One region of the Rhodoluna sp. KAS3 genome, then DNA from elsewhere that is predicted to be linked to it. Evidence: predicted binding sites of a transcription regulator. Region 1 holds the regulator's gene; each other region holds the start of a gene.
What was found. Region 1 encodes HrcA, which represses chaperone genes, less so after heat shock. Its sites were predicted from a motif close to TTNGCACTCGNNNNNNNCGAGTGCNAA; they were not measured.

Region 1 (9,973 bases):
CGCAGCGCCAGTTCTATGTTTTGGCCTAGGTGCTTTTTTTAGTCCCTGGTTGGTATCCCGATTCGGTGTCGACCGAGCCATGATGCTGGTTCTCTTAGTCCTTGCAATCGCGATGGCGCTTCGAGGGTTCCTGGGGTTCCCAGGTCTTCTAGTCGGCACTGTCGCGGCTGGGCTGTCGATTGCTGCAGCCAACGTCCTGTTGCCTTCGGTGGTGCGCCGAGACTTTCCAAAGTCGGTTCCGCTGGTCACCGGCATGTACACCACGGTGCTAGCAATTTCGGCCAGCTTTGCTGCCTCTTCGGCTGTATCCGTAAGTGGCGCACTAGGTGGTTGGCAAGCGGCATCAGCTATTTGGGCTGCACCTGGATTGCTGGCAATTGTGCTTTGGGCACCAAAATTTACTCGCGGTCGTAACGACTCGATTGCGCCGATTGCCCACTTAGGTCAGGTAAGTTCCCTTCCACTCCATTCGGGCTTAGCTTGGCTCCTGGTGCTGTTTTTCGGAATTCAGTCACTTGGTTTCTACGCAATCCTTGGTTGGCTTCCGACGGCACTGCTGTCGAAAGGGTTTACCGACGGCGACGTTAGTTTTTATTTGGGTATCGCAACATCGATTGGAATCCCGTTCGGGCTAGCAATGTCGTCGATCCTGGGCAGGTTTAAATCACTCGCCTGGTGGGCTTCCGGCTCGAGTGCGGTTTCAGCTGCAGGGTTTGCTGGGTTGGCCACATCGCTGGCCTCAAGTAACGCCGATGAAGTGATTCTTCTGCTCAGCTCAATCTTGATTGGAATTGGGCAGGCCTCCACCTTTCCTATTTCCCTCTCGCTAGTGAGCATTCGCGCATCGAGCAGCGCTGCAACGACTCAGTTGTCAGCGATGACCCAGGGGATTGGCTATTTAATCTCTGCCTTGGGCACCTTCGTAGTTGGTGTTCTGGCCACCGCAACTGGCTCTTGGGCGGTCAGCCTTTGGCTGCTAACAGTTCTGACTGTGTTGCAGATGGTCTGCGGCTACATTGCAGGTAAGCCAGGTGTGGTTCAGGACAATAAAAAACCCCGAGTCAAATGACCCGGGGTTTTTCTAAAGCTTCGGTTTAGAGAGCTGCAACCTTCTTGGCAAGTGCTGACTTGCGGTTTGCAGCGTTGTTCTTGTGTAGAACACCCTTTGAAACTGCCTTGTCTAGCTTCTTGCCAGCTAGTGCAAGAGCTGCTGCTGCTGCTACCTTGTCGCCGCTTGCAGTCGCTTCGCGAGATGCGCGAACAGCGGTCTTGACCTCGCTGCGAACAGCCTTGTTGCGCTCAGCAGCCTTTAGGTTGGTGCCAATTCGCTTAATCTGTGACTTGATGTTTGCCATGTTTCACTTTCTTGGTTTGCACCCTGCAGTCGCAGGCATGCTGAACAAATTCAAAACTTGTGGGATTTGGATGATTACTTCATCCGTCTCGACCTCTAATGCTACCAGCAGTATGCGGTAATCGGCAAGTAAATCCCTCGGAGTGCCGTCGAGCATGTGAGAGAATAGAGAAACCGCTGAGCGGTCCCTTTCTTCAATCTAATTAGAGGTTTCTTTTGTCGCCACGCGCAACCACCCGTCTAGAACCGGCAAAGACCGATCCAGCGATGATTCGCAATTTCTGCATCATCGCCCACATTGATCACGGTAAGTCAACTTTGGCTGACCGAATGCTTCAGCTAACCGGTGTCGTCGACGACCGTTCTATGCGTGCCCAGTACTTGGACCGCATGGACATCGAACGTGAGCGCGGAATCACGATCAAGTCCCAGGCTGTTCGCATGCCTTGGGAGATGGATGGCAAAACCTACGCGCTCAACATGATTGACACACCTGGGCACGTTGACTTCACCTACGAGGTGTCTCGTTCATTGGCCGCCTGTGAGGGAGCTGTTCTTCTGGTTGATGCTGCTCAGGGTATCGAGGCCCAGACCCTGGCCAACCTTTACTTGGCGATGGAAAATGACCTCAAGATCATTCCAGTCCTAAACAAAATTGACCTCCCAGCTGCACAGCCAGAAAAGTATGCGGAGGAGCTGGCCAACCTAATCGGTGGAAATCCTGAAGATTGCCTTCGCGTCTCAGGAAAAACCGGTATGGGTGTTGACTCGCTGCTTGACCTGATTGTCAACGAGGTGCCTGCGCCAGTTGGTGACCCGAATGCGCCGGCTCGCGCGATGATCTTTGACTCGGTTTATGACAGTTATCGTGGCGTAGTTACTTACATCCGCATGATTGACGGGCAGCTCAAGCCACGTGAGCAAATCACCATGATGTCTACTAAAGCGGTCCACGAAGCGCTGGAGATCGGTGTTTCTTCACCAGAACCAGAACCTACCAAGGGCCTTGGAGTCGGTGAGGTCGGTTACTTGATCACCGGTGTGAAGGACGTTCGTCAGTCCAAGGTCGGTGACACGGTTACCACCAAGCTAAACCCGGCAACTGAGCCGCTAAAGGGTTATGCGGACCCAAAGCCAATGGTTTTCTCGGGCGTGTATCCGATTGATGGATCCGACTACCCAGTCTTGCGCGAAGCGTTGGACAAGCTCAAGCTTTCAGACGCCGCACTGGTCTACGAGCCAGAAACCTCGGTAGCTCTCGGTTTCGGATTCCGAATTGGATTCCTGGGCCTATTGCACCTAGAGATCGTCACCGAACGTCTTGAGCGCGAGTTTGGGCTGGACCTGATTGCCACGGCTCCATCGGTGGTCTACGAGGTAACCCTTGAGAACGGCGACGAGATTACCGTCACCAACCCGAGTGAATTCCCTGGCGGAAAAATTAAGAAGATCCTCGAGCCGATTGTGCGTGCCACAATTCTGAGCCCGAAAGACTACGTCGGTACCATCATGGAGCTCTGCCAGAGTCGCCGTGGCACCATGATCGACATGCAGTATCTGGGTGAAGACCGCGTTCAACTTCGATACACCCTTCCGCTGGCCGAGATTGTTTTTGACTTCTTTGACCAGCTGAAGAGCAAGACCGCCGGTTACGGATCTCTCGACTACGAGGAAATCGGTCTTGAAGAAGGAGATCTAGTCAAGGTTGACCTGCTTCTTCAGGGTGAACAGGTTGATGCCTTTAGCGCAATCGTGCACCGAGAAAAGGCTTATGCCTACGGTGTCATGATCACCGGCAAGCTACGCGAGTTGATCCCGCGCCAGCAGTTCGAAGTCCCAATTCAGGCTGCCATCGGTGCCAGAATTATTGCCCGCGAGTCAATCAGGGCTATGCGTAAAGATGTTCTTGCCAAGTGTTACGGCGGTGACATCAGCCGTAAGCGCAAACTTCTTGAGAAGCAAAAAGAGGGTAAGAAGCGCATGAAGACCATTGGTCGCGTTGAAGTGCCGCAAGAGGCATTCATTGCCGCGCTATCGACCGATGGCGAGAAAAAGGGCGAGAAGAAGAAGTAGTGGCCGGACCACTGCCAATTGGCGAACCCGCCCCAAGTGACGGCAGTTTGCCGGCACAAGCAGGCGAGGGTGCTGAACACAGAAGTCTCCATGCCTATGTGCACATTCCCTTTTGTCGTGTCCGTTGCGGTTACTGCGATTTCAATACCTATACAGCTTCCGAGCTCGATGGCGCGAGCCAATCTGAGTATGCAGACGTCTTAATTTCTGAGATTACTTTTAGCCAGGGTGTTCTAGCTCGAACCGGCATCCAGAAACGAGTACTTTCCACGGTATTTTTTGGTGGCGGAACTCCTACGCAATTGCCGGCCTCAGATCTAGTCAAGATTCTCGGTTCACTCGACTCTGCGTTCGGTATTTCCGACGCCGCAGAAATAACCACTGAGGCCAACCCCGATACCGTTGACCTCGAATACCTTCAGGCTCTCAAGGCGGGCGGATTCACCCGAGTATCCTTCGGCATGCAGTCGGCTGTTCCATCGGTCCTGGCCACTTTGGAGCGCACACATAATCCGGCAAACGTCCCGGCCGCCATCGAGGCCGCTAAAGCTGCTGGGCTGGCGACCTCTGTAGACCTAATTTACGGAGCACCGGGCGAGACCCTAGAGCAGTGGCGCGAAAGCATCATGGCCGCACTGAGCATGGAACCCGATCACGTTTCTGCATACGCCCTGATCGTAGAACCGGGCACTAAATTGGCGCGGCAGATTCGAAGCGGTGAGCTCGATGAGCCCGATGAAGATTTGCAGGCAGATAAGTACGAGCTGGCCGATCAGTTGCTAAAAGATGCTGGATTCAAGTGGTACGAGGTTAGTAATTGGGCAAAGGAAGCAGCTGGCGTCGAAAACGCCTCGAGGCATAATCTGGCCTACTGGCAGGGGCAGGACTGGTGGGGTTACGGCCCCGGTGCTCACAGTCATTTCGGGGGGGTGCGTTGGTGGAATCAGAAGCATCCGAGTGCCTATTCGGCATCTCTGACGTCCGGAAACTCGCCGGCTGCTGGTCGGGAAGTCTTGTCGGAGAGGACACGCCTTGAGGAGAGAATTCTCCTCGAGGTCAGAATTTACGAAGGTCTTTCTGTCGACCTGGCCAAAACAGTTAGCAAGCACGCAGTGGAGTTGATCGCTGGATTCATTGCCGACGGCTTAATCGAGCCGGGAGCGGCGATTAATGGTCAAATCCGGCTGACGCTCAAGGGACGATTATTAGCCGATTCTCTGGTTAGAAAACTACTGGACTAGTTCTTGACGAATCGGATAGTCAGCGGGTAGCGATAGAAGTCTCCCTGGCTGGCTCGATAGGAAGCGACAATCCTAAAAATTGTCCAGTAGATTGGCAACGCCCAAATTACCAACCAACCGATAACTGAAATCGCTAGGCCGATAGCAAAGACCACCATCGTTAGGCCAAAGTTGAGTGACTCGGTCACGTGGTGACGAATGAAAGGCCCCTTGTCTCTGAAAAGCAGAAATCCAAGTACTGGGGCAAAGAACTCAAACACAATTGCAACAGCATGTACCAGGACCGACCAAAGTTTCTCTTCCTCTTTAGAGAATTGATTACCCGCAGATTTGTACTCGTTTGTGTCTGACATGATTTCTACCCCTTTACCTAGCCGTTTCAGTCTATGGAATCGGCCCACCACAGGCTAATATTGGCACTCAAGGACATCGAGTGCTAGCGAAAGAGAGGCCATCTTGATACCGGATAGAAGCCTCGAGGTTTTGCGAGCGATTGTTCAGGACTACATCGCAACCAAGGAGCCGGTGGGTTCAAAATCTCTTGTTGAGCGGCACTCATTTGGCGTCTCGGCAGCCACGATTCGCAATGATATGGCGTTTCTAGAAGAAGAGAACCTGATTCATGCGCCGCACACTTCGGCCGGTCGTGTTCCAACCGATAAAGGCTATCGAGTCTTTGTTGATCGCCTTAACGAGGTAAAACCGCTCAACACTGCTGAGCGCCTGGCTATCAAAAGTTTCATGACCGGCAGTGCAGACTTGGATGAAACTCTCGGTAGGACTGTCCGGTTGCTCTCACAGCTGACCAATCAGGTCGCTATGGTTCAGTACCCAACACTTGGCAAGGCAACCGTTCGGCACATCGAGCTCATTCCCGCCTCTGACACCCGCATTCTTATGGTGCTGATCACTGACAGCGGCCGTATTCAACAGCACGTTGTTGAATTGGGGCAAACCATCGATGAAGGATTCGTGGGTGAACTGAGGGCAAGACTCAACACCCTTTTGACCGGTTTAGCTCTGAGCGCTGTAGCCGAGAAGCTCAGTGGTTTGGACAAGTTTTTTGAGCCACGCTTTGCCCAGCAAGTTGGTTCAATTTGCGCCAGCCTGATTGAACAAGTCGATGCAAACCGTCAAGAGAAGATTATTTTGGCCGGGGCCGCAAATCTTGCTAGGCGCGAGCAGGACTTCCCGGGAAGTATTTCTCCGGTACTTGAAGCTATTGAGGAGCAGGTGGTTCTGCTCAAGTTGATTTCGGAAATGCAGGCAGAGCAGCATGGAGTGAGCGTGCGAATTGGCCGAGAAAACTCCTTCGAGGGACTTGCTGGTGCCTCGGTTGTTGTCAGCGGATATGAAAATCAGGGCAGTGAGATTGCCAAGTTGGGCGTCATTGGGCCGACTCGAATGGACTATTCATCAAACATTGCGTCAGTGCGAGCCGTGGCACGTTACTTGACCAAAGCACTAGGAAACTGAGGAACTTTTGGCTGATCACTACGAGGTTTTGGGTGTCGCACGCGATGCATCCGAGGACCAAATCAAGAAGGCTTACCGAAAGTTAGCTCGTGAACTGCACCCGGATGTCAACCCGGCACCTGAGGCGCAGGAGCGATTTAAGTCGGTGACCCACGCCTATGAGGTGTTGAGCGATGCCAATTCTCGACGTCAATACGACATGGGCGGACAGGATCCATTCGGTGGTTCGGGTGGATTCGGATTTGGCGACATTTTTGACACCTTCTTCGGCGGTTCAAGCCAACGCGGGCCAAAGTCGCGTGCCGAGCGTGGGCAGGATGCGCTTATCCGAGTGGAGCTAACTCTTGAAGAGGTCACTTTTGGTGTGGCCAAAGAAATCGAGGTTGACACCGCCGTAATTTGTGAAACCTGCTCAGGAAGTTGCTGCCGACCAGGTACCTCTATGGCGGTTTGTGATATTTGTCGAGGAACCGGACAAATCCAGCGACAGGTTCGATCACTTCTTGGCAATGTTGTTACCTCTCAGCCCTGTGGAACATGCCGCGGGTACGGTCAGGTAATCCCGGAGCCTTGTCTTGACTGTCGCGGACAAGGAAGAGTTAGAGCCCGCCGTTCGCTTGACCTAAACATTCCCGCTGGAGTTGAGGACGGTTTGCGTCTTCAACTTGCTAGCCAGGGCGAGGTGGGTTTCGCAGGCGGTCCAAACGGAGACCTGTACGTTGACATCTCGGTTCGTGAGCACGACATTTTCGGTCGACAGGGTGATGACCTCACCTGTGTCCTGGTGGTGCCGATGCAGGATGCCATCTTGGGTGCATTGACCAAAATTGAGACTTTTGATGGTCCTCAATCAATCGAGATTGAGCCGGGGCAGCAGACTGGCGACATTATTACCGTCAAGGGCAAGGGTGTTCAGCGACTTCGGGCTTCTGGACGCGGTGATTTGAAAATTCGGGTTCAAGTTTCGACACCAACCAAGCTTGACTCCAAACAGAAGGAACTGATTCGAAAGCTTGCGGCCATGCGCAAGTCTGATTCGATCAAGTTGGTCGAACAGACTCACGGTTTCTTTGCCGGACGACGGAAGAACTAATCATGGTTGAACCGCTGTTTAAAACAACCTTGGGTAGCCCGGTTGTTGATGGCATCATTACTCTTTCAGGTTCAGAGGGAAAGCACGCCGTTTCGGTCCGCAGGATGCGAGTTGGCGAGGGAATTCAGCTGACTGATGGGCGAGGAACTCGAGTTCGCGGTTTGGTGGACTCATTGGCTCAAAATAGCCTGACCGTTCGAATCTCAGAGGTGATTCTTGAGTCTGAACCGGAAGCAAAGTTGACCCTGATTCAGGCACTTGCCAAAGGTGACCGCGATGAACTTGCAATCCAGGCAGCCACCGAATTGGGCGCCTGGGGCATCGTTCCTTGGCAATCAGAGCGTTCTATCTCGCGGTGGGAAGGTGCAAAAGTATCCAAAGGCGTAGAGCGCTGGCAGACGATTGTTGCCGAAGCGGCCAAACAATCCCTGCGGGTATTTGAACCGGTGGTTGCTCAGCCAGTGTCATCAAAGCAACTGGCGACAATGATAGGTTCCTTCGATCTCGTGTTAGTTCTAGATCCAACGGCCAAAGTGGGCCTTGGCAATGTTGATTTATCCGGGGAGAACGTGGCAATTGTGGTTGGCCCAGAGGGTGGCATCAGTGATTCTGAATTGGCACTTTTTGAAGAGGCCGGCGCAACGCGAGTGAACCTCGGTGCGCCCATTTTGCGCACCTCAACGGCGGGTGTTGCTGCGATAGCCGTTATCCAAGCCAAGCTTGGGCTCTGGTCCTGACCGCAGAAGTAGACTGACACCATGATTGACTGCATTTTTTGCAAAATTGCCGCAAAAGAGATTCCAGCAAAGATTGTTGCTGAAACCGAGCTCTCTTTGGCCTTTTGGGACATTGCTCCCAAGCAGCCAATTCACATCTTGGTGATCCCAAAGCAGCATCATGAAAATGTTGCCGAGTTGGCCGCCGAGGCCACAGACTACCTGGTTGATTTGGTGCAGTTGGGGTCTCGCATCGCCTCAGATGTATCCACCGGCTCGTTCCGCCTCACTTTCAACACCGGAGTCGAGGCCGGTCAAACGGTATTCCACGCACACGGTCACATAACCAGCACAACACCTAAGGAGCAGGTTGCCTAATTCTTCGGCCGATAAATCACGCACCGAGATCCTTGAGGTACAGGGAGTGCCGATGGTGGCGCTTTTTGGAACCGAGGACAGGCTCCTAAAGACGCTGGAGCTAACCTATCCAGATGTTGATGTGCACGCCCGCGGAAATTCGATAGCCATCAATGGTCCAGCCAGCCAAGTTGCCGCAGCGAAGAGCCTCATTGAGGAAATGATTGCCATGATCATCGCGGGTAAAGAATTGGTTCCTCAAGACCTGACCCGTTCTGCCAAGATGCTGAGTACCGACATCAAACCCGCCGATGTTCTGAGCCAGAGCATTCTGAGCTCGCGGGGTAAGAGCATTAGGCCAAAAACTCTTGGGCAAAAGAACTATGTGGACGCCATTGATGATCACACAGTGGTTTTTGGAATTGGTCCGGCTGGAACTGGAAAGACCTACCTGGCCATGGCCAAAGCGGTTCAGGCGCTGCAACGCAAAGAAGTCAGTCGCATTATTTTGACTAGGCCGGCGGTTGAAGCCGGTGAGCGACTTGGATTTCTGCCTGGAACCCTCAACGACAAGATTGATCCTTATCTAAGGCCACTTTTCGATGCACTTCACGAGATGCTTGATTCAGAAGCTGTTCCAAAGCTAATGGCAGCAGGAACCATCGAAGTTGCGCCGTTGGCCTACATGCGTGGCCGTACTCTAAACGATTCGTTCATCATCCTCGATGAAGCGCAAAACACCACACCAGAGCAAATGAAGATGTTCCTGACCCGATTGGGATTCAATTCCAAAATGGTCGTGACCGGTGACATCACCCAGATTGACCTGCCAACCGGAGCCTCTGGTCTGCGGACAGCCGTGGAGGTTTTAAGCGATCTCGAGGACATGTACTTTGCAACCCTAACCTCTGAGGATGTGGTTCGTCACACCCTCGTTTCAAAAATTGTCGATGCCTATTCGAAGTATGACGAGTCCAAACTGAAGCCTGGAGCCAAGAAATAATGAGTATCGAAATCAATAACGAGACTGAGATTGAGGTCGATGAGGCTCGAGTACTAAGCCTGGCAACCCATGCACTTGACGTTCTCTACATTCATCCCAAAGCTGACCTAGCAATTGTGTTTGTTGATGAGCCCGCTATGGAGACACTCCACATTGAGTGGATGGATGAGCCAGGCCCAACTGATGTCCTCAGTTTCCCGATGGATGAGCTTCGACCTGGGACGGAACTCGAGCCAACTCCAGCCGGGCTCCTCGGCGACATCGTCATTTGCCCGCAGGTGGCAGCCAAGCAAGCCCTTGCTGCCGGGCACGAGACAATAAACGAGGTCTTGCTTCTGACCACCCACGGAATACTCCACCTGCTTGGGTATGACCACGCCGAACCAGATGAAGAAAAAGAAATGTTTGGACTTCAGCGTGAAATTCTCGAAAGTTTCTATGCGTCTGAAGGTGCTAGTCGTTGATCATTCTCGCAATCTGGATAGCGGTCATTCTGGCCGTCTTGACGACTGTGACGGCCGTTCTCAAGGCGGCTTTAGAAGCCAATGAAGACCCGCAAGCTGAATCACTAGGTTTTGTGCGACTGAGCCTCACCGGAATATTTGGTGTGGTGGTTGGCCAAAGCGTTAGCCCGTTGGGTTGGAGTTGGTGGCAGGGTGC
Region 2 (9,973 bases), 270 kb from region 1:
GGGTGGCTCCCAAAGGAACCACCCAGTTTTTGTAATTCAGACTTAGAAGTCCATGCCACCCTGTGGTGCAGCAGCCGGAGCAGCTGGCTCTGGCTTCTCAGCAACAACAGCTTCGGTGGTCAAGAATAGACCTGCAATTGAGGCTGCGTTCTGAAGTGCAGAACGGGTTACCTTCACTGGGTCGTTAATTCCTGCCTGAAGCATGTCAACGTACTCGCCGGTAGCTGCGTTTAGGCCCTGGCCTGATGGCAAGCTAGCAACGCGCTCGGCAACTACGCCAGGCTCTAGACCTGCGTTGATTGCGATCTGCTTTAGTGGAGCTGAGATTGCAACGCGAACGATGTTTGCACCGGTCGCTTCGTCGCCAGTCAATGACAACTTCTCAAATGCAGTCTTGCCAGCCTGTAGCAATGCAACACCACCACCAGCAACGATGCCTTCTTCAACTGCAGCCTTGGCGTTACGAACAGCATCTTCGATGCGGTGCTTGCGCTCCTTTAGCTCTACCTCAGTGGCAGCACCAGCCTTGATAACTGCAACACCGCCGGCCAGCTTCGCTAGGCGCTCCTGGAGCTTCTCGCGGTCGTAGTCGCTGTCGGTGTTGTCAATCTCGCGGCGAATCTGCTCGACGCGGCCAGCAATCATGTCCTGGTCACCCGCACCCTCAACAATGGTGGTCTCGTCCTTGGTAATTACTACCTTGCGAGCGCGACCCAATAGGTCAAGAGTGGTTGCGTCTAGCTTTAGGCCAACCTCTTCAGAGATAACCTGTGCGCCGGTCAAGATTGCGATGTCCTGAAGCATAGCCTTGCGACGGTCACCAAAACCTGGTGCCTTCACAGCCACAGACTTGAAGATTCCGCGGATCTTGTTGACGATAAGGGTTGCAAGAGCCTCGCCCTCGATGTCCTCAGCAATGATCAACAGTGGCTTGTTGGCCTGGATAACCTTGTCAACGATTGGCAGCAGGTCCTTGATGTTTGAGATCTTTGAGTTTGCAATCAAAACGTATGCATCTTCAAGAACTGCTTCTTGGCGCTCTGGGTCGGTGACCATGTAAGCCGAGATGTAACCCTTGTCGAAGCGCATACCCTCGGTTAGTTCAAGCTCAATGCCGAAGGTGTTTGACTCTTCAACGGTTACAACGCCCTCGCGGCCAACCTTGTCGATTGCCTCTGCGATTAGTTCACCGATTTGTGAGTCACCAGCTGAGATAGATGCGGTTGCCGCAATCTGCTCTTTGGTCTCTACCGGCTTTGCGTTTGCGATTAGCTCTACGGTTACGGCAGCAACGGCCTTTTCGATGCCGCGCTTCAGGCTGATTGGGTCTGCACCAGCAGCCACGTTACGAAGGCCTTCGCGCACAAGAGCCTGAGCAAGAACGGTTGCGGTAGTGGTTCCGTCACCAGCAACGTCGTCAGTCTTCTTGGCAACTTCCTTAACCAGTTCTGCACCGATGCGCTCGAATGGGTCGTCCAGCTCGATCTCCTTGGCGATCGAAACACCATCGTTGGTGATGGTTGGGGCGCCCCACTTCTTTTCAAGAACAACGTTGCGGCCGCGTGGGCCAAGGGTTACCTTGACTGTGTCAGCAAGGATGTTCAGGCCGCGCTCCATACCGCGACGGGCCTCTTCATTGAAGTGAATGATTTTTGCCATGTTGGATTCAATCTCCTGTAAGTATTTAGCACTCGATGCGTTTGAGTGCTAACTCTATTTTGGCACTCTCCACCCGAGAGTGCAAACACATTTGATTGCGCTGTGGGCAAAAGAAAAACCCCTCCCGAAGGAGGGGTTTTTTGTAAAAGATCTAAGGGTCTTAGCCGATTACGTTTACAGCGTCAGCCTGTGGGCCTTTGTCGCCGTTCTTGACTTCGAACTCAACACGCTGGTTCTCTTTGAGTTCCTTGTAGCCATCTGACTGGATTGCTGAGAAGTGTACGAATACATCCGCTCCGCCATCCTGAGTGATGAAGCCGAAACCCTTTTCAGCGTTGAACCACTTTACGGTTCCTTGTGCCATTGCTTTACTCCTGTTACTAAACGACGTTCAGAGAAATCTTTCTTAGAACGAGTCGCATAGAAAAGAGCTGGTGCTACGGATACTGCTACGACCACTTCTAACAGTAGCCTCGTAGCCGGTAATCACCTAGGGAATTCAAGTAGAAAAGCAAATCCTTTATAAAACGGTTATAACTACTCCACAGCAGGAAGCTCGTAGTCCTCACCCAAAACTATGGTGATTGGCTCAGCAAATTGAGTTGAAACGGTAACCAGGGGTGATCCGACTAGCTTGGCAATCGCCTCAGCCTCGGCCCTAAATAGTTCATCGGTGATGGCGATGGTCGTGACCGCGATTGATGTCGGCAACCCCTCTGCATCAACCAAGTTTTCGGTGACCACAACGTTGTAACCGGCGTCAACCAACTGGCTCGAGAATGGCACACCAGCTACCTCGGTGCCGGTTCCATCAATGACTCCGACTTCAGGTCGGGTCTCAACCGATGCGGTTGGAGACGGCGAAGCATTTGAAATTACACCTTCAAAAATGGCTGCGTTATCAGCAAACTTGAGGCCTCCGTAGGCCAGCCCGCCTACAACAAGGGCGGCGGCAAAAATTCGCAACCACTCTAAGACTCGGTCTCTGGCTGTTCTGCGTGCGCGGTGTCGGCCGCCAACCTGGGTAGCGGCGTCAAACTCGTCTACCGGGAACTTTTTAGCCATGAATCCTGCTTATCGTAAAGGCACAACAAATCCTGTGCGCTTCAATATTAGGCCGACGAAAGGTATGACTGTGGACTATCCAGTTAAGAAAACCGACGAACAGTGGCGAGAAGAACTCACCGAATTTGAGTATCACGTGCTGCGCCAAGCCGGAACCGAGAGAGCCTACACAGGCGAACTTCTAGACGAGCACCGAGTTGGCACATTTTCTTGTCGCGGCTGTGGCGCCGAATTGTTCAAGAGCGAAGCGAAATTTGATTCTCACTGCGGTTGGCCAAGTTTTTATGAGCCAAAAGCCGGCGACGCCGTTGAGCTCCTAGAGGACCGAAGCCACGGCATGGTTCGAGTTGAAGTGCGCTGCGCCAACTGCGGCTCTCATCTGGGTCACGTTTTTGAGGATGCCCCGCAGACCCCAAGCGGAGACCGATTCTGCATCAATTCAGTCAGTATTACTTTTGATCAAGAGGCTAGGCTGAGGCCATGAGCGATTTCAAGAACCGTGGCAACCAGCACGTGACCAATGGTGGCGTTGGGGCGTTTATGTTTCTGGCCTTCATTGGGGCAGCCGTCTATTTCGTCGAGAAAGCCAACGGATTTTGGGAGTCCATCCTAGGAATCCTAAAAGCCCTCGTTTGGCCTGCATTTCTGGTCTACGAGGTCCTAAAAGACCTCCTTGGTTAGAAAAAATGGACCCCAATTAGGGGTCCATTTTTATTAGAGCCGACTAGGGGACTCGAACCCCTAACCACCTCATTACAAGTGAGGTGCGCTACCAATTGCGCCAAGTCGGCCAGTTGCTCGAAAGCAACTTGTCTAGACTACTGCGTCTAGAACTTTTTTGCAGGTATTTCTAGCCCTGCGTTGCAGCCTGCAAGAACTGTGCAAATCGAGCTGGGCTAACCAACTCTTCTCCGGTAGCCCAGGTGTATTGCTGACCATTCACAATGATGGTTGGTGTTCCTCCCATTGTTATGTCAGTGCCAGGCACTACCTCGTTCAAAATCCGAGTTGTCGAGGCAGTCAACCATGAGTCGTAACTCTTGTTGTTGATGCACTCTGCAATTACGTCATTATCCGCAGCACCGGCTTCAACTGCCCAGTCGATCAACTGAGCGTTATCCGGACCAGCGGTACCTTCGGCAGGCTGGTTTTCGAACAGAATCTGGTGGAACTTGAAGAATGAGTTTGGTGCTTCCTCAGCAACACAGATAGCTGCGTTGGCTGCACGGCTTGAATATGAGTTCAAAGACTGACCGTCAAGGAATGAAACCGGGTGGACTTCAAGGGTTGCTGCGCCAGATGAAACCCAGCTTTCAATCTGAGATGAATTTGGCACCTCAAACGCCTGGCAAATTGGGCACTGGTAATCGACATACATGATGATGTTTGGAACCTCAGCCGAGCCAGAACTTGGAGTCGCCGACGGTGTTGGAGTTGAGGTCTTGGTGTAGGCCTCTAGGTTGGCGCCGATCTTGACGCCGTCATTGAACGAGAAGTTTGCTGGAGTCAGCTCAACCTTGTTGGCGCCAGAGACAACCACTGAAGTGACGATTGCTACCGAGCCTAGAATCGCGGCAACGATGCCGAGACGCAAGAAGAGCTTCTTACGCTGCTCGCCCTTTTTGTGCTGTTCGCGCATTTCACGTGCTTTTGCTCGAGCTGCTTCACGCTGTTCGCTACGAGTTGGCTTGTTCGGAGTCATGAAAATCCTTTGCTGTTAAGTCACGATTTGGTGACAGTCAGGCTTTCTAGTCTAGATGAGCAGTGATGGCTGGAATAATAAAAGAGTTCAGCAGCGTCGCTGGTGAATTTCTTACACAACGGATCGTCCGGCACGTACCTGCCGGTGAAGGAAATAGAAAAAATGGCATCAGTAACATTCGACAGTGCAACCCGCATGTACCCAGGCGGTACCCGCGCAGCAGTTAACAAGCTAAACCTAGAAATCGCAGACGGCGAGTTCCTAGTTCTTGTTGGCCCATCAGGTTGCGGTAAGTCAACCTCTCTCCGCATGCTTGCGGGTCTTGAAGAAGTCAACGACGGCGCAATCCGCATCGGTGACCGCGATGTAACCCACACCCCACCAAAAGACCGCGACATTGCAATGGTTTTCCAGAACTACGCTTTGTACCCACACATGACCGTTGCTGAGAACATGGGCTTTGCCCTGAAGATCGCCGGCGTGAGCAAAGAAGAGCGCGCAGCTCGTGTTCTTGAAGCAGCGAAGCTTCTTGACCTAGAGCAGTACCTAGCCCGCAAGCCAAAGGCCCTTTCAGGTGGTCAGCGTCAGCGTGTTGCAATGGGTCGTGCCATTGTTCGAAAGCCACAGGTATTCCTTATGGATGAGCCGCTTTCAAACCTTGACGCCAAGCTTCGTGTTCAGACTCGTACTCAGATTGCGTCTCTGCAGCGCCGCCTTGGTGTAACCACCGTTTACGTAACCCACGACCAGGTTGAAGCAATGACCATGGGTGACCGCGTTGCTGTTATGAAGGACGGCCTTCTACAGCAGGTTGCTACCCCACAGGAGCTTTACGACCGCCCAGCAAACGTATTCGTTGCCGGATTCATTGGCTCACCTGCCATGAACCTAATCCAGCTTCCAATCGTTGACGGTGGAGTTCAGTTCGGTACTGCCGTTCTTCCGGTTGAGGCTTCAGTTCTAGCCAAGACCAGCGCAAAGAGCATCACCGTAGGTATCCGCCCAGAGAACATGTCTGTTTCAAAGGACAAGGGTGTTGCGGTTGAGGTTGACGTTGTTGAAGAGCTAGGTGCTGACGGCTACCTATACGGTCACACCACCATCGATGGCGCAAAGGCTGACGTTACCGCTCGTGTAGACGGTCGCGTTCACCCACACGCTGGCGACAACGTATTCCTAATCCCTGAGGGCGGAATCGTTCACTTGTTTGACGTTGAGTCAGGCGAGCGCCTCAACTAGTGACCTCACTAGACATTACGGCTGCCACGGTAGAACCAGCTCTGCTGGATCTACCGTGGCATTTGCCATTAGAGGACTGGCCGGCTGAAAACATCGCTGCCCTACCAAAGGGACTCAGCCGCCACACGGTTAGATTTGCTCATCTAAACGATCACGTAATCGCAATTAAAGAGACTCTGCCAGAGCTTGCCAAGCGTGAATACGACATGCTCAAACTGCTCATCAAACTTGATGTTCCTTGCGTTGAGCCTTTTGCAATCATCAACAATCGCACCACCGATGACGGCGAGGAGCTGCTATCGGTGTTGATCACTCGACACCTAAAGTTTTCGTTGCCGTATCGCGCGATGTGGTCACAGGGGCTTCGTCCTGAAACCGCCACCCGCCTGGTGGATGCACTGGCTCTCCTGCTGGTTCGCCTACATATTGCCGGATTCTTTTGGGGCGATGTTTCTCTATCGAACACCCTGTTCCGCCGAGACGCCGGAGCTTTTGCGGCCTATTTGGTCGATGCCGAAACCGGGCACCTCTACGATTCAGGACTGTCAAAGGGTCAGCGAGAGAACGACCTTGAGATTGCCCGCATTAACATTGCCGGTGAATTGATGGACCTCATCGCCAGCGGTAATGCTCAGCCTGGAGTAGATGCACTTGCTACCAGTGAACGAATTGTCGCAAAGTACCGCGAACTGTGGGACGCCCTGACCGGCGTTGAAACTTTCGAGGCAGCCGACCGCTGGAAGATCAACCGCAGAGTGGATCGCCTAAATGACCTCGGATTCGACATCGAAGAGCTGGCCATCAAAACTGATGCAACCGGCACTCAGGTGCGAATTCAGCCGAAGGTTGTTGATGCTGGTCACCACACCCGCAGATTGATTCGACTAACCGGCTTGGACGTTGAAGAGAATCAGGCTCGACGACTACTCAACGACCTGGACCAGTATCGAGTTGATCATCCACGTCCGGGTGCAGATGAAGAGGTTTTGGCCCACGAATGGCTAAGTCACGCATTTGAACCGGTCGTAACGGCGATTCCAAAGGACCTGTCAGGAAGGCTAGAGCCTGCAGAGGTTTATCACCAGGTTTTGGAACACCGCTGGTACATGTGCGAGAAAGCATCTCGGGATGTTTCATTGGAAGAGGCAACCAGCAGCTACATCGAGAATGTGCTGCGTAACCGCCGCGATGAAGAGGCCTACTTGGGTGCTCCGACCGGCGTGATTACCCTGCCAACCGCCATTCCATCGGGCACCATCGTTGTGGCTGAGGATGACGAAGAAGCCGACTGGCGCGACCTGGTTTAAAAACTTACCGACCAGCACTTAAATAGTTGATCCCCGACCATCGGTCGGGGATCAACTATTTAAGCCAATGCTTAGCGCTTGAGTGCAGCGCGGCGCTTCGAGACCTCGTACAAAGTAACGCTGGCAGCAATACCGGCGTTTAGCGACTCTGTGTCGCGTGCAATTGGAATCGACAGAACGGCATCGCAGTTTTCAGTGACCAAACGCGAAAGACCCTTGCCTTCAGAACCAACAACCAGAAGCAGCGGCTCAGTTGCCAACTCAAACTGAGGAAGACTCATGTCGCCGTCTCCGTCAAGGCCGACAACAAATACGCCACGCTTCTTGAACTCTTTTAGCGTGCTGTTTAGGTTTGCCGCCAAGGCAACCGGAACGCGAGCAGCGGCACCGGCCGAGGTCTTCCAAGCCGAAGCGGTAACACCGGTTGATCGACGCTGAGGCAAAATTACGCCCTGGCCGCCGAAAGCCGCCACAGAACGAATGATGGCACCTAGGTTTCTTGGGTCAGTGATGCCGTCAAGGGCAACAAAGAGCGGGCGCTGGCCACGAGCCAGAACCATGTCAAGCATTTCCATTGGGTGCTGGTACTTGTATGGCGGCACCGACAGAGCAATTCCCTGGTGCACTGAGTCAAAACCGGTCATGCGGTCCATCTCAGGGCGGGTTACTTCGTTCACCGCAATACCGCGTGAAGCTGCAATCTTGATTGCTTCTTTTACGCGGTCATCCATTTCAATGCGGGCTGCGATGAACAGTGCGGTGGCAGGAACCTTTGAACGCAAGGCCTCGACTACTGAGTTGCGGCCCGAAAGAACCTCAGATGCGTCGGCAGCCTTGGCTACGCGCTGACCCGAGCGAGCGGCTGCACCGCCTGAACCTGCGGTGCGGGCAGCAGGTGCCAGAAACTCTCCGCGGCGAGCAGGAACAGCACCGGTAGCAGCCTTGTGCTTTTCAGCAGCAGCCTTTGCCTTATATGCCTTGTGGTACGGGCGGTCTTCAGCCTTTGGAGTTGGTCCGCGACCCTCAAGAGCCTGCTTTCCGTGACCTCCGGTACCTACCTTTAATCCTTTTTTGCCCTTAGCTGCGCCTGGGCGACCTGGTTTTCCAGCCATTTAACTAACACTCCAATGGGTTCCGTCGGCAGCATCTTCAATTGAAATGCCTGCTGCCTTTAGTTGATCTCTAATCGCGTCTGATCGCGCGAAGTCTTTGGCTGCTCTAGCAGCGTTTCGTTCAGCAATAAGTTCATGAATCAATGACCCGAGAGCTTGGGTGTGGGCTGAACCAGCCGAGTTTTCAGAGTCGGACTCTAAACCCAGCACTTCGAGCATAGCCTGTAAGCCGATTACTGCCTTTCGGACTGCAGCAGCATCTCCGGCATCGAGGGCTGCATTTCCCTCACGAACTGTATCGTGCAGCACTCCAAGTGCAACCGGGATGGCTAGGTCGTCATCCATGGCAGCAATAAACGCGGCTGGCAGCGCCTCAAGGGTTGACCCATCAAAGGTTTCAGCAGTACCAGAACGGTTGGCTCGCGCCAAGAAGTTTTGGATGCGACCGAACGCAGTTGCCGCCTCGTCAAGTACGCCCTCGTGATAGTCGAGAACTGACCGGTAGTGCGCTGAGCCTAGGTAGTAGCGAACCACCGCTGGCTCGGCGGCCGCAAGAAGGTCTGCCGCAAAAATTGAGTTTCCGAGTGACTTGGACATTTTTTGGCCATTCACATTAACCAGCCCATTGTGCAGCCAGTAATTTGCAAACTTGTCACCCGCAGCTGAGCTCTGGGCCAACTCGTTCTCGTGGTGCGGGAACCGAAGGTCCAGTCCCCCACCGTGAATATCAAAGTTTGAACCCAGATACTTGGTAGCCATTGCTGAACATTCGATGTGCCAGCCTGGGCGACCCAAACCAAAGCGCGTCGGCCAAGCTGCCGACTCAGGTTCGTCTGATTTGCGCGCCTTCCAGAGGGCAAAGTCGTGTGGGCTTCGCTTTCCGCGAAGGTCAGCGTCTGCATCAGCATCCATGTCATCAACACGCTGGTTGGTAAGTGACCCGTATTCAGCCCATTTTGATGCGGCAAAGTAAACATTGGCCGAGGCATCATCTGCCTGATACGCGTATCCGTTTGCAATCAAACGTTCAATCAATTCGAGCATCTCAGGTACTGCGCCGGTAGCTCGTGGCTCATAGGTTGGCGGCTTGATACCCAATGCCGCATAGGCACGGTTGAAATCAATCTCGAACCGATAGGCCAAACCCCACCATGGCTCGCCGGTCACCTTGGCATTCTCGAGCACTTTGTCATCAATGTCGGTCACATTGCGAACCAGCGTGACCTGCATGCCCTTGACCTCAAGCCACCTGCGCAACTGGTCGTAAACCAATGCCGAACGTAGGTGACCCACGTGTGGCAACCCCTGAACGGTCGGGCCGCAGAGGTAAATACCAACCTGACCGGGCGTGATTGGCGCAAAGGCGCGAACAGACTGAGCTCGTGAATCAAATAGATTTAGGGTCACGATTTCAGCCTACCTTCGGCCCTAGAAATCAGCGCTGAGGCTACTGCTGCAACACCCTCGGAGTTGCCCAAGAAACCCAGCCCATCGGTTGTGGTCGCACCCAGAGTGACCGGAGCCCCGATCAATGCCGTTAGCACCGATTCGACGCGGTCCCGGTGAGGAGCCACCTTTGGACGGTTGCCAATAATTTGAACGGCCACGTTTTCTACTCGGTAACCGTTCTCAGCCAAGAGATTCAGGGCACCTTCGATAAACACGCGCCCGTTGGCACCGGCAAACTCAGGGCGATCGACACCAAAATTTGAACCGATGTCGCCCAGGCCAGCAGCCGAAAGCAGGGCGTCAACAATGGCGTGGCTTACTGCATCGCCGTCACTGTGACCATCTAGCCCTCGTTCGCCATCCCAGATGACAGTGCCTAGGTAAAGCGGCTTAGCCGCGTCATCGGTGAATCGGTGAACATCGGTTCCGATTCCGGTGCG
Region 3 (9,973 bases), 570 kb from region 1:
GATGAAACCGGCGTGGGCATTGTTCGCGGGTCGACTCTGATGGCCAACGTTATTTCTTCTTCGATGGATGAGCACGCGCGATTTGGCGGAGTGGTACCCGAGATTGCTGCCCGAGCGCACCTTGAGGCACTGCAGCCAACCCTGCACCAAGCGCTAGCGGCGGCAAAGTTGAGCCTCAAGGACATCGATGCCATTGCTGTGACCAACGGCCCTGGCCTAGGCGGCGCGCTGATGGTGGGCGTCGGCGCGGCCAAGGCGCTATCGGTTGCCCTAGACAAGCCGATTTACGCAGTGAACCACCTGGTTGGGCACGTTGGCGTTGACATTTTGGAACGCGGCAAGCTTGAAACCCCAACTATCGCGCTTCTGGTCAGCGGTGGGCACACCTCGCTGCTTTTGGTTCGCGACCTGCTCGATGACGTTGAACTGTTGGGCGAGACCATCGATGATGCCGCGGGCGAGGCATTCGACAAGGTTGCCCGAGTGCTTGGGCTCAAGTATCCTGGCGGCCCTGAGATTGATCGCGCAGCCGTCGGCGGTGACCCAAAGGCCATTCGTTTTCCACGCGGATTGAGTTTGCCGAAGGACATGGAGAAGCACCGCTACAACTTTTCGTTCTCAGGTTTGAAAACGGCGGTGGCTAGGTGGGTTGAGTCTGCCGAGACCCGCGGTGAGCCGATCAATAAGGCCGATGTTGCGGCAAGTTTTAGAGAAGCAGTTGCCGATGTACTGGTGACCAAAGCGGTCAACGCTTGCCTGGATTACGGGGTTCCGCGCCTTCTCTTGGGTGGCGGTGTGGTGGCCAACTCACGGCTTCGCGAACTAGCTGCCGAAAAGTGTGCCGCTCACGGCATTGAGCTCCGAATTCCGGCGCTTAGTTTGTGCACCGATAACGGCGCAATGATTGCTGCGCTTGGCGCGCAACTCATGATGGCCGGCCGCCAGCCTTCATCGCTGAATTTTGGAGCGGACTCGACACTGCCTGTTACCTCGGTACAAACTCACTAGTTAAGCCCAGCGTTCTCACAGGCTGTTCTCAGCCTTGATTGTTTGACTGAACGCGAGTTGAAAAACTTATCTACCTAAGGAGTAAGCCAAATGGCTGACAAGACTGAAAAGACTGAAGCTACCGAAAAGGCAGCTAAAAAGACCGAGGCCGCTGCGACTCAGGCTGTTGAGAGCCCTGTTGCTGCAAAGAAGTTTGACTTCACCTCACTTAACTCGCTGGCTGTAGTTTCACTAGCAACCGCGCTAACCAGCGTTGGTGCTGTAGCTGCGGTTATCACCGGTCACATTGCCTTGGCTCAGATCAAGAAGTCGGGTGCTTCTGGTCGCGCACTGGCAATCGCTGGTTTGGTGGTTGGTTATGCAACCATCGCGTTCTGGGCTTTCTCAAGCCTGGTCTGGGTTGGCCTTGCCCTCAAGGGCTTTGGTGCCGGCTACGGCATGATGGGCTGGGACTACATGGGCAATGGACACTTTGGCCCGGGAATGATGGGCAATAACTAAAGGTTTCAAATAGAGTTCGCGAGACTGACCTATTTCAGTGCTTCGCAAACAAGAACTCGATGGGCGTCGCCCACTCTGGTAACAATCAGGGTGGCGGCGCCTTTTCCTTTGGGCGCCAATTCTTTTCGAAGTTCCTCGGGCACAACATCCGAGCCGCGCTTTTTGATTTCGAGAATTCCGATACCGCGCTCGCGCAAATATGCTTTGAGTTTCTTGCGGTCAAACGCCAGGTTTTCAAGCACCCGATACCCCTTTAGCCACGGCGACTTTATTTCGGTGGCCGCGGTCAGGTATGCAATTTCTGGGCTAAAAATGTGGGCACCGATGCTCTGCGCCAATTGCCCCAGCAGGTGAGAGCGGATTACCGCGTTGTCGGGTTCGTAAACAAATTCCTCAAGCTCACCAAGGTCGGCGTCTAGGCGCTCGGTCGAGTCGCTGGTGATTTCGTGCTTTGCATCGGCGGTGATTAGTAGTGCTGAACGTTTGATGTTTGGTCTGGCTAGCGACCCAAACCAGAGGGTTAGCTCGACTAGGTTGCCACCAACTGAAACCCACTGGGCCTCGGCGTCGTCGGGGATGCCCTCGTGCGGGTGGCCAGGGCCAAATTTGACGCCGGTTGGTTTTTGAGCAGCGGCCGCCAAAACAAAATCAAACGATGGAGAAAACGCCGCTGGGTCAAATTTTCGGGTGGCTCGTTCACGATTTGGGCCACCGAGTTCGCGGCGGGCTGGGTCAAGAAACAGCGCACCAAACGGGCTGAGGTCAATCTCGGTCACATCTGCCTGCTGCACCTCGGCATTATCAAATGGCGCCAGGTTATAGGTGGCAATCGCGGCCGTTACCTCGTCAAGTTCAAAGGCGTGAACCTTGATGTCAAGGCTTGCCAGTGCCAAAGATTCAGCCCCGATACCGCAACCCAAATCAGCAACATCATCAATACCCGCTTTGCGAAACCGATCGGCGTGAAGCGCGGCGACGTTCAGTCGCGAAGCCTGCTCGAGCCCGGCCTCGGTGAAAAGCATTCGGTCGGCAAATGGCCCAAATTTGGCCTTGGCTTGGCGCCGCAGTTTGGCTTGGGTTAGCACAGTGGCTACTAAGCCAGGGTCGCTACCGCCAGCTCTAAGTTTCGAAACCAGCTGCACGACATCGGTTTTGGCTTCGAGGGGACCGACTTTTTCTAACAGCGCTTGACCCTCGGCAGAGAGCAGTGCAATAAAGTCTTGGCGATCCATATTCCTAGGCTACCAATCAGCCACCAGCGAACAGTTTTTAGCACTCAACGGGAGAGAGTGCTAACATGGAAGCACAACCCGTCTTAGAAGAAAAGGTCAAAATGTCGGTTCAGATTAAGCCACTTGAAGATCGCATTGTTGTTCGCCCAGTAGAGGCCGAGCAGGTCACCGCTTCGGGTCTGGTTATTCCAGACACCGCAAAAGAGAAGCCACAGGAGGCCGAGGTTATTGCCGTAGGTCCAGGCCGCATCGACGAGCGTGGCAACCGCATCCCGGTTGACGTTGCTGTCGGCGACAAGGTTATTTTCTCGAAGTACGGCGGCACCGAGCTTAAGTTCGCTGGCGAAGAGTTCCTAGTGCTATCAGCTCGCGATGTTCTTGCAGTTGTAGTTCGCTAAGAATCAAAAACTTGGAGAGACCCTGGCCTAGTGCTGGGGTCTTTCTTTTTACCCAAATCAACTTTTAGGCAGGCCCGTCTTGGCGGGTAGAATTGACAAATGACTTCTCATGACCCTTTTGGCTTTGTAGGCCTGACATACGACGACGTCCTTCTTCTTCCTGGTGAATCAAACATCGTTCCATCCGGTGTAAACACCAAGACTCGTATCACCAAGCGCCTTGAGGTAAACGTGCCTTTGCTGTCTTCAGCAATGGACACCGTGACCGAGGCCCGGATGGCAATTGCAATGGCACGCCAGGGCGGTATCGGTGTGCTTCACCGCAACCTTTCACTTGACGCTCAGGCCAGCGAAGTTGACCTAGTCAAGCGCTCTGAAGCCGGAATGATTACCCACCCGGTAACCACAACCCCGCTTGCCACCATTCAAGAGGTAGACGAGCTTTGTGGCCGCTACCGCGTTTCTGGCCTTCCGGTCGTTGACGAAGATGGTCGCCTAGTGGGCATCGTGACCAACCGCGATATGCGATTTGTGCTTGATGTTCAGCGGACTACAACTTTGGTAAAAGACGTCATGACTCCGATGCCTTTGATCACCGCACCTTTCGACATCAACCCAGATGATGCGATTGCAATTTTTGCTCAGCACCGAATTGAGAAGCTTCCGCTGATTGATGGCTCAGGAAAACTCCGCGGCCTAATCACCGTCAAGGACTTCGACAAGTCAGAGAAGTATCCATTGGCTTCGAAAGACGCAAACGGGCGCCTTTTGGTTGCTGCCGCTGTGGGCGTTGGCCAGGATGCCTGGGAGCGCTCAATGGCCTTGGTTGAAGCCGGCGTTGACCTTTTGATTGTTGACACCGCGCACGGTCACAACAATGCCGTTCTCGAAATGATTGCCAAGCTAAAGGCTGAACCATTTGCCAAGAACGTTGACATCATGGGCGGAAACGTAGCCACCCGTGAGGGCGCTCAGGCTTTGGTTGATGCAGGTGCTGACGCTGTCAAGGTGGGTGTTGGTCCGGGCTCTATCTGTACCACCCGCGTAGTTGCTGGTGTAGGTGTGCCTCAGGTCACCGCTGTTTACCAGGCTTCTCTAGCAGCTCGACCAGCCGGCGTTCCAGTAATCGCCGATGGTGGTTTGCAGTATTCAGGTGACATTCCAAAGGCCATCGTGGCCGGTGCCAACGCGGTAATGATCGGCTCACTTCTTGCCGGTACCGATGAAGCCCCTGGCGACATCACCTTTGTTGGTGGCAAGCAGTACAAGACCTACCGCGGCATGGGTTCATTGGGTGCCATGCAGTCTCGTGGCCAGGCCAAGTCTTACTCAAAGGACCGTTACTTCCAGGATGACGTTCTTCGCGAGGACAAGTTGGTTCCAGAGGGCATCGAGGGCCGCGTTGCTTACCGCGGTTCAGTGGCCACTGTGGTTCACCAGTTGGTCGGAGGCCTTCGTGCCTCAATGGGATATGTCGGTTCAGAGACAATCCCTGAACTACAGGAAAAGGGCAAGTTTGTTCGCATCACTGCGGCCGGACTAAAAGAGTCTCACCCACACGACATCCAGATGACCGTTGAAGCACCAAACTACGGAACCCGCTAAATAGCGGCCGGTTTAGGAAACAAAACTTATGAGTGAAATGGAAATCGGTCGCGGCAAGCGTGGCCAGCGCGCCTGGGCGTTTGACGACATCGCAATTGTGCCGTCACGCCGCACCCGCGACCCACGCGATGTTTCAACTACCTGGAAGATCGACGCTTACGATTTTCAGCTGCCGGTTATCGGTGCACCAATGGACTCTGTGGTCTCACCTGAAACTGCAATTGCCATTGGCAAGCTGGGTGGTTTGGGTGTGCTTGACCTTGAGGGTCTGTGGACTCGCTACGAAGACCCAACCCCGTACCTGAGCGAAATCGCCAAGTTGCCAGCTGAGGCTGCAACCCAGCGCATGCAGCAGATTTACTCTGAGCCAATCAAGGCTGAGTTGATTCGCGACCGCATTGCCCAGATCCGCGCAGCGGGCGTTACCGTTGCCGGTGCACTCTCACCAAAGCGTGCAGCAGAGTTCAGCGACACCGTCATCAAGGCTGGCGTTGACATGTTCGTGATTCGCGGAACCACTGTCTCAGCCGAGCATGTTTCAAAGACCCAAGAGGCTCTAAACCTCAAGGAGTTCATCTACAAGCTTGATGTTCCGGTAATCGTTGGCGGTGCCGCTACCTACACCTCAGCACTGCACCTAATGCGCACCGGTGCCGCTGGTGTTCTTGTTGGCTTTGGCGGTGGCGCAGCATCTACCACTCGCCGTGTGCTTGGTATTCATGCACCGATGGCTACAGCCGTGGCCGATGTCGCTGGCGCTCGCCGTGACTACATGGATGAGTCTGGCGGCCGCTACGTGCACGTGATTGCTGACGGTGGCTTGGGCACAGCCGGAGACATCGTGAAGGCAATCGCAGTTGGCGCCGACGCCGTAATGCTGGGCTCAGTTTTGGCCCGAGCAGAAGAAGCACCGGGTCAGGGTTGGCACTGGGGTCAAGAGGCCTTCAACCAAGAGCTTCCGCGTGGTCACAAGGTTGAGGTCGGCACCGCCGGCACCCTAGAGCAGATTCTGGTTGGACCATCGTCTAAGGCCGATGGCTCAACAAACCTAATGGGCGCGCTTCGTCGTTCAATGGCAACTACCGGATACTCCGACGTCAAGGAGTTCCAGCGCGTTGACGTTGTAGTGGCTCCGTACCACGCCTAAAAGCCATGCCAAAAAGGGCGCCAAACTTCTTTACTGTCGCTAGACAGCCAAAGTGGATTGGCGCTCTTTTGCTCTCTCTTGGCGTTGCCGCGATTTTTGCGCTGCTTGGTCAGTGGCAACTTGATCGAACCTTCACCAAAGATATTCCGGCTGTTACCGCTCAAAACCTTGATTCGGTTTCCGTCACGATCGATACCCAAAACGTTTACATAGTGGCCAACCGTTTACACAAGGGTGAACTCGGTTACTGGCTGGTGGCAAATTCCACCGATGAAGCCGGGCGCAGCCAAACTTTGGCTTTGGGTTGGTCGGCCAACTTGGATGAACTGAAGGCCGAGCGTCAGGCAATCAAGACCTCGATGGTCGCCCAGCAGTTGGTCACATTCGAAGGCGTACTAATTCCGACCGAAGCCCCGCAGCGTCAAACCAGAGAAGAGAGCTACATCTTCGATTCGCTCTCGCTGGCTCAATTGGTGAACTTCTACTCGCCTGATGAACCAATTGAATCGAACCCACAAATTTTGGCTTTCACCGGTCACAGCCAGGCTTCGGCTTGGCCGCCACTTCAGGCCATCGAGGTTACCTACGATCAGGGTCAGCAGATTAACTGGTTGAGCGCTTTTTACTTTCTAGAGTGGATCGTCTTCGCCGGTTTTGCCGTGTTCCTTTGGTGGCGTTTGGTTCGAGACGAACAAATCCGCCTTGGCAGTGAACCGGTAAACTAGACCAATGACCTCCCCAAACGCTGCCCAAGTGCCAACTATTAAGTCGGCCCTAAAGTTCTTCAAGGTCACCTCCTACATCACCGGTATCTTCTTGATTTTGATCATGCTCCTGTGGGCAATTCGTTTGATTTGGAGCGCAGATGTTTGGATCGGTGGACCAGACGGCCTAATTGCGCTGGCTCAATTTTCAGTAGACCCATCGACCGGCGAAAAAGTTGGTTTGCCAGGTCCACAAATTCCAAATGACTTCACAACTGTTTCGCTGATCATTCACGGATGGCTCTACGTGGCCTACCTGTTCGGCGACTTCAGGCTCTGGACTCTGCTCCGTTGGAGCTTCTTGCGTTTCTTGGTAATTGCTCTTGGTGGAGTAATTCCTTTCCTCTCATTCTTCACCGAGCGCTACTACTCCAAGGTGGCCGAAGCTGATCTAAAGAAGGTGGCCTAATGACCGCTAACCGCCCAGTTCTAGTCGTTGACTTCGGCGCGCAGTACGCACAGCTAATTGCTCGTCGCGTGCGCGAAGCATCGGTGTATTCAGAAATTGTGCACCACAACGTGACCGCTGCTGAGGTAGCGGCAAAAAACCCGCTTGCCATCATTCTTTCGGGCGGCCCATCATCGGTCTACGAAGATGGCTCGCCAAAGCTTGACCCTGCAATCCTTGAATTGGGCGTGCCTGTGCTTGGCATTTGCTACGGTTTTCAGACTCTGGCCAACACGCTGGGCGGCACCGTTGAACCTACCGGTATTCGCGAATACGGCGCCACCGAACTGACCGTCAAGGCAGGTGGTCAGATTCTTGATGGCCAGCCAGAGTCACAGATTTGCTGGATGAGCCACGGCGACCAGGTAACCAAGGCGCCCGAGGGCTTTGAGGTTTTGGCTTCGACCGACATCACCCCGGTCGCTGCCTTTGCTAACCACGAGAAGAAGATCTACGGCGTGCAGTGGCACCCTGAGGTCAAGCACTCTCAGTTTGGCCAGGACGTACTGGTTAACTTCTTGCACAACGCTGCCGGAATTCCAGCTGACTGGAACTCGGGCAACGTTATTGCCGAGCAGGTTGAGAAGATCCGTGCTCAGGTCGGCGACGCCCGCGTAATTTGTGGTCTTTCAGGTGGTGTTGACTCAGCTGTTGCCGCTGCGTTGGTTCACAAGGCTGTTGGTGACCAGCTGGTTTGCGTATTCGTAAACCACGGTCTTTTGCGTCAGGATGAAGCCGAGCAGGTAGAGCGCGACTACGTAGCCGCCACCGGTATCCGCTTGGTCACCGTAAATGTTGAAGACAAGTTCCTAAACGCTCTTGCAGGTGTCAGCGACCCTGAAACTAAGCGCAAGATTATTGGTCGCGAATTTATCCGCACCTTCGAAGAAGCTCAGGCTGCTCTTTACGAAGAGTCAAAGGCAGATAACCGCCCGATCAAGTTCTTGGTTCAGGGCACCCTTTACCCAGATGTTGTTGAATCTGGTGGCGGTGCAACCGCTGGAATCAAGAGCCACCACAACGTTGGTGGATTGCCTGACGACATTGAGTTTGAACTGGTCGAGCCACTTCGTACCCTTTTCAAGGATGAAGTGCGTGCCATCGGTGCCGAACTTGGCCTTCCGGCTGAGATTGTTCAGCGTCAACCGTTCCCAGGCCCAGGCCTCGGAATCCGTATTGTCGGCGAGATCACCAAAGAGCGTCTCGACCTGCTTCGCAAAGCGGACGCGATTGTGCGTGCCGAGCTAACCGCTGCTGGTCTTGACGCTGAAATCTGGCAGTGCCCGGTTGTGCTGCTTGCTGATGTTCGCTCAGTTGGCGTGCAGGGAGATGGCCGCACCTACGGTCACCCAATTGTTTTGCGTCCGGTTTCTTCTGAAGATGCCATGACCGCTGACTGGACTCGCGTGCCTTACGACGTGCTGGCCAAAATCTCAAACCGCATCACAAATGAGGTAGACGGCGTCAACCGAGTGGTTCTTGACGTAACCTCAAAGCCACCAGGCACCATCGAATGGGAATAGTCCTTAAATGAAGGTTTTTGGTCACCGCGGTGCCTGCGGTTATCGTCCAGAAAACACCCTCGAATCTTTTGAGTTGGCGTTTCAACAGGGCGCAGTAGCCATTGAGTGTGACCTGGTGCCAACCAAAGACCATCGTTTGATTATTCGTCACGAGAACGAACTTTCGCACACCACTGACATTCAGAGTCACCCTCAGTTTGCCGATCGGTTCAAGGAAGTTCTGATGTATGGCCACTGGCCAGTCGAGGGCTGGTTCAGCGAAGATTTCACTTTGGCTGAGATAAAACAACTTCGAGCCATCGAGCGGATTCCTGACGAAAGGCCGGGCAGCGCCAAATTTGATGGCCAGTTTGGCATTCCGACTATCGAAGAGCTGCTAGCCGCTGATTTCATCGATGGCAAGAGCTTGATTATCGAAGTCAAGCATGGAGCGCACTTTGCGCAACTTGGTTTCGACATGGTTGGCGACCTAAAGTCAGCAATCGATTCCAGCGACTATAAATCTCGTGGTGTCGAGCTGGTCTTTGAAAGCTTCAACCTTGAGGTCACCGTGGAACTCAAGCAAAGAATCGCCGGCGAGCATAAATATGTTTTCTTGGTTGACAGCTGGGGCATGCCCACCGAGGTTTCCATCGATGAATTTTTGGACGATGTAGCCAGCAAAGTTGACGGCATTAGCTTTAACTTTGACCTGCTGACACCTGCGCTCGTGAAGGCTGCCCGCGAACGAAACTTGCTAATTTACACCTGGACTGCCCAGGTTGAAAAAGCAGAAAATAGCGTTGAGGAGTACCTCATGCAATTTGTAGATATGAACGTTGACGGTGTCTTTACCGACCAGCCTGACTTGTTGGCCGAACTTGTCGCTGGCCTAGCCTAAACTTGCGTAGTTATGTCTGAGCTTGATCTTTTTTCTAATGCCTTTGGGGCAAGTGAGCGCCTCGTTGAGGGCCTAAACCCGCAGCAGCGCGCTGCCGTCGAATACCGCGGACCCGCGCTGCTTATTGTTGCCGGTGCTGGTTCGGGCAAGACTCGAGTACTGACTCACCGCATTGCGCACCTGCTTGCCAACCGCGAGGCATGGCCGTCACAAATCTTGGCAATTACCTTTACCAACAAGGCTGCGGCAGAGATGCGCGAGCGCGTCAAAGACCTGCTGGGTGAGGCAGCCGACGGCATGTGGCTCAAGACTTTCCACTCTGCCTGCGTTTTGATTCTGCGCCGCGAGGCCGAACGCCTGGGTCACGATTCAAACTTCACTATTTACGACTCAGGTGACAGCCGCGCAATTCTTAAGCGCCTGATCAAAGACACCGCAGCTGACATCCACAAGCTGACTCCGGCCGG

Region 2: the regulator HrcA is predicted to act here: its motif matches at 1,685-1,711, upstream of groL (chaperonin GroEL).
Region 3: the regulator HrcA is predicted to act here: its motif matches at 2,779-2,805, upstream of groES (co-chaperone GroES).

What each region holds. Positions count from the first base shown of each region.
Region 1 covers NZ_AP026910.1:746,918-756,890, reverse strand. The annotation lists gene OO731_RS03765 (MFS transporter) at 1-1,069, shown strand, start outside; gene rpsT (30S ribosomal protein S20) at 1,095-1,355, opposite strand; gene lepA (translation elongation factor 4) at 1,571-3,427, shown strand; gene hemW (radical SAM family heme chaperone HemW) at 3,427-4,668, shown strand; gene OO731_RS03745 (DUF4870 domain-containing protein) at 4,665-5,021, opposite strand; gene hrcA (heat-inducible transcriptional repressor HrcA) at 5,125-6,144, shown strand; gene dnaJ (molecular chaperone DnaJ) at 6,152-7,237, shown strand; gene OO731_RS03730 (16S rRNA (uracil(1498)-N(3))-methyltransferase) at 7,240-7,974, shown strand; gene OO731_RS03725 (HIT domain-containing protein) at 7,996-8,331, shown strand; gene OO731_RS03720 (PhoH family protein) at 8,384-9,313, shown strand; gene ybeY (rRNA maturation RNase YbeY) at 9,313-9,777, shown strand; gene OO731_RS03710 (CBS domain-containing protein) at 9,774-9,973, shown strand, end outside.
Region 2 covers NZ_AP026910.1:1,016,127-1,026,099, forward strand. The annotation lists gene groL (chaperonin GroEL) at 43-1,659, opposite strand; gene OO731_RS05105 (cold-shock protein) at 1,820-2,023, opposite strand; gene OO731_RS05110 (LytR C-terminal domain-containing protein) at 2,197-2,724, opposite strand; gene msrB (peptide-methionine (R)-S-oxide reductase MsrB) at 2,795-3,208, shown strand; gene OO731_RS05120 (hypothetical protein) at 3,205-3,405, shown strand; tRNA gene OO731_RS05125 (tRNA-Thr) at 3,443-3,515, opposite strand; gene OO731_RS05130 (DsbA family protein) at 3,575-4,426, opposite strand; gene ugpC (sn-glycerol-3-phosphate ABC transporter ATP-binding protein UgpC) at 4,589-5,665, shown strand; gene OO731_RS05140 (DUF4032 domain-containing protein) at 5,665-6,972, shown strand; gene rlmB (23S rRNA (guanosine(2251)-2'-O)-methyltransferase RlmB) at 7,044-8,084, opposite strand; gene cysS (cysteine--tRNA ligase) at 8,085-9,491, opposite strand; gene ispD (2-C-methyl-D-erythritol 4-phosphate cytidylyltransferase) at 9,488-9,973, opposite strand, start outside.
Region 3 covers NZ_AP026910.1:180,782-190,754, forward strand. The annotation lists gene tsaD (tRNA (adenosine(37)-N6)-threonylcarbamoyltransferase complex transferase subunit TsaD) at 1-1,008, shown strand, start outside; gene OO731_RS00965 (DUF4190 domain-containing protein) at 1,099-1,509, shown strand; gene OO731_RS00970 (class I SAM-dependent methyltransferase) at 1,539-2,741, opposite strand; gene groES (co-chaperone GroES) at 2,843-3,139, shown strand; gene guaB (IMP dehydrogenase) at 3,239-4,744, shown strand; gene OO731_RS00985 (GuaB3 family IMP dehydrogenase-related protein) at 4,773-5,891, shown strand; gene OO731_RS00990 (SURF1 family cytochrome oxidase biogenesis protein) at 5,897-6,616, shown strand; gene OO731_RS00995 (DUF3817 domain-containing protein) at 6,621-7,064, shown strand; gene guaA (glutamine-hydrolyzing GMP synthase) at 7,064-8,626, shown strand; gene OO731_RS01005 (glycerophosphodiester phosphodiesterase family protein) at 8,634-9,506, shown strand; gene OO731_RS01010 (UvrD-helicase domain-containing protein) at 9,519-9,973, shown strand, end outside.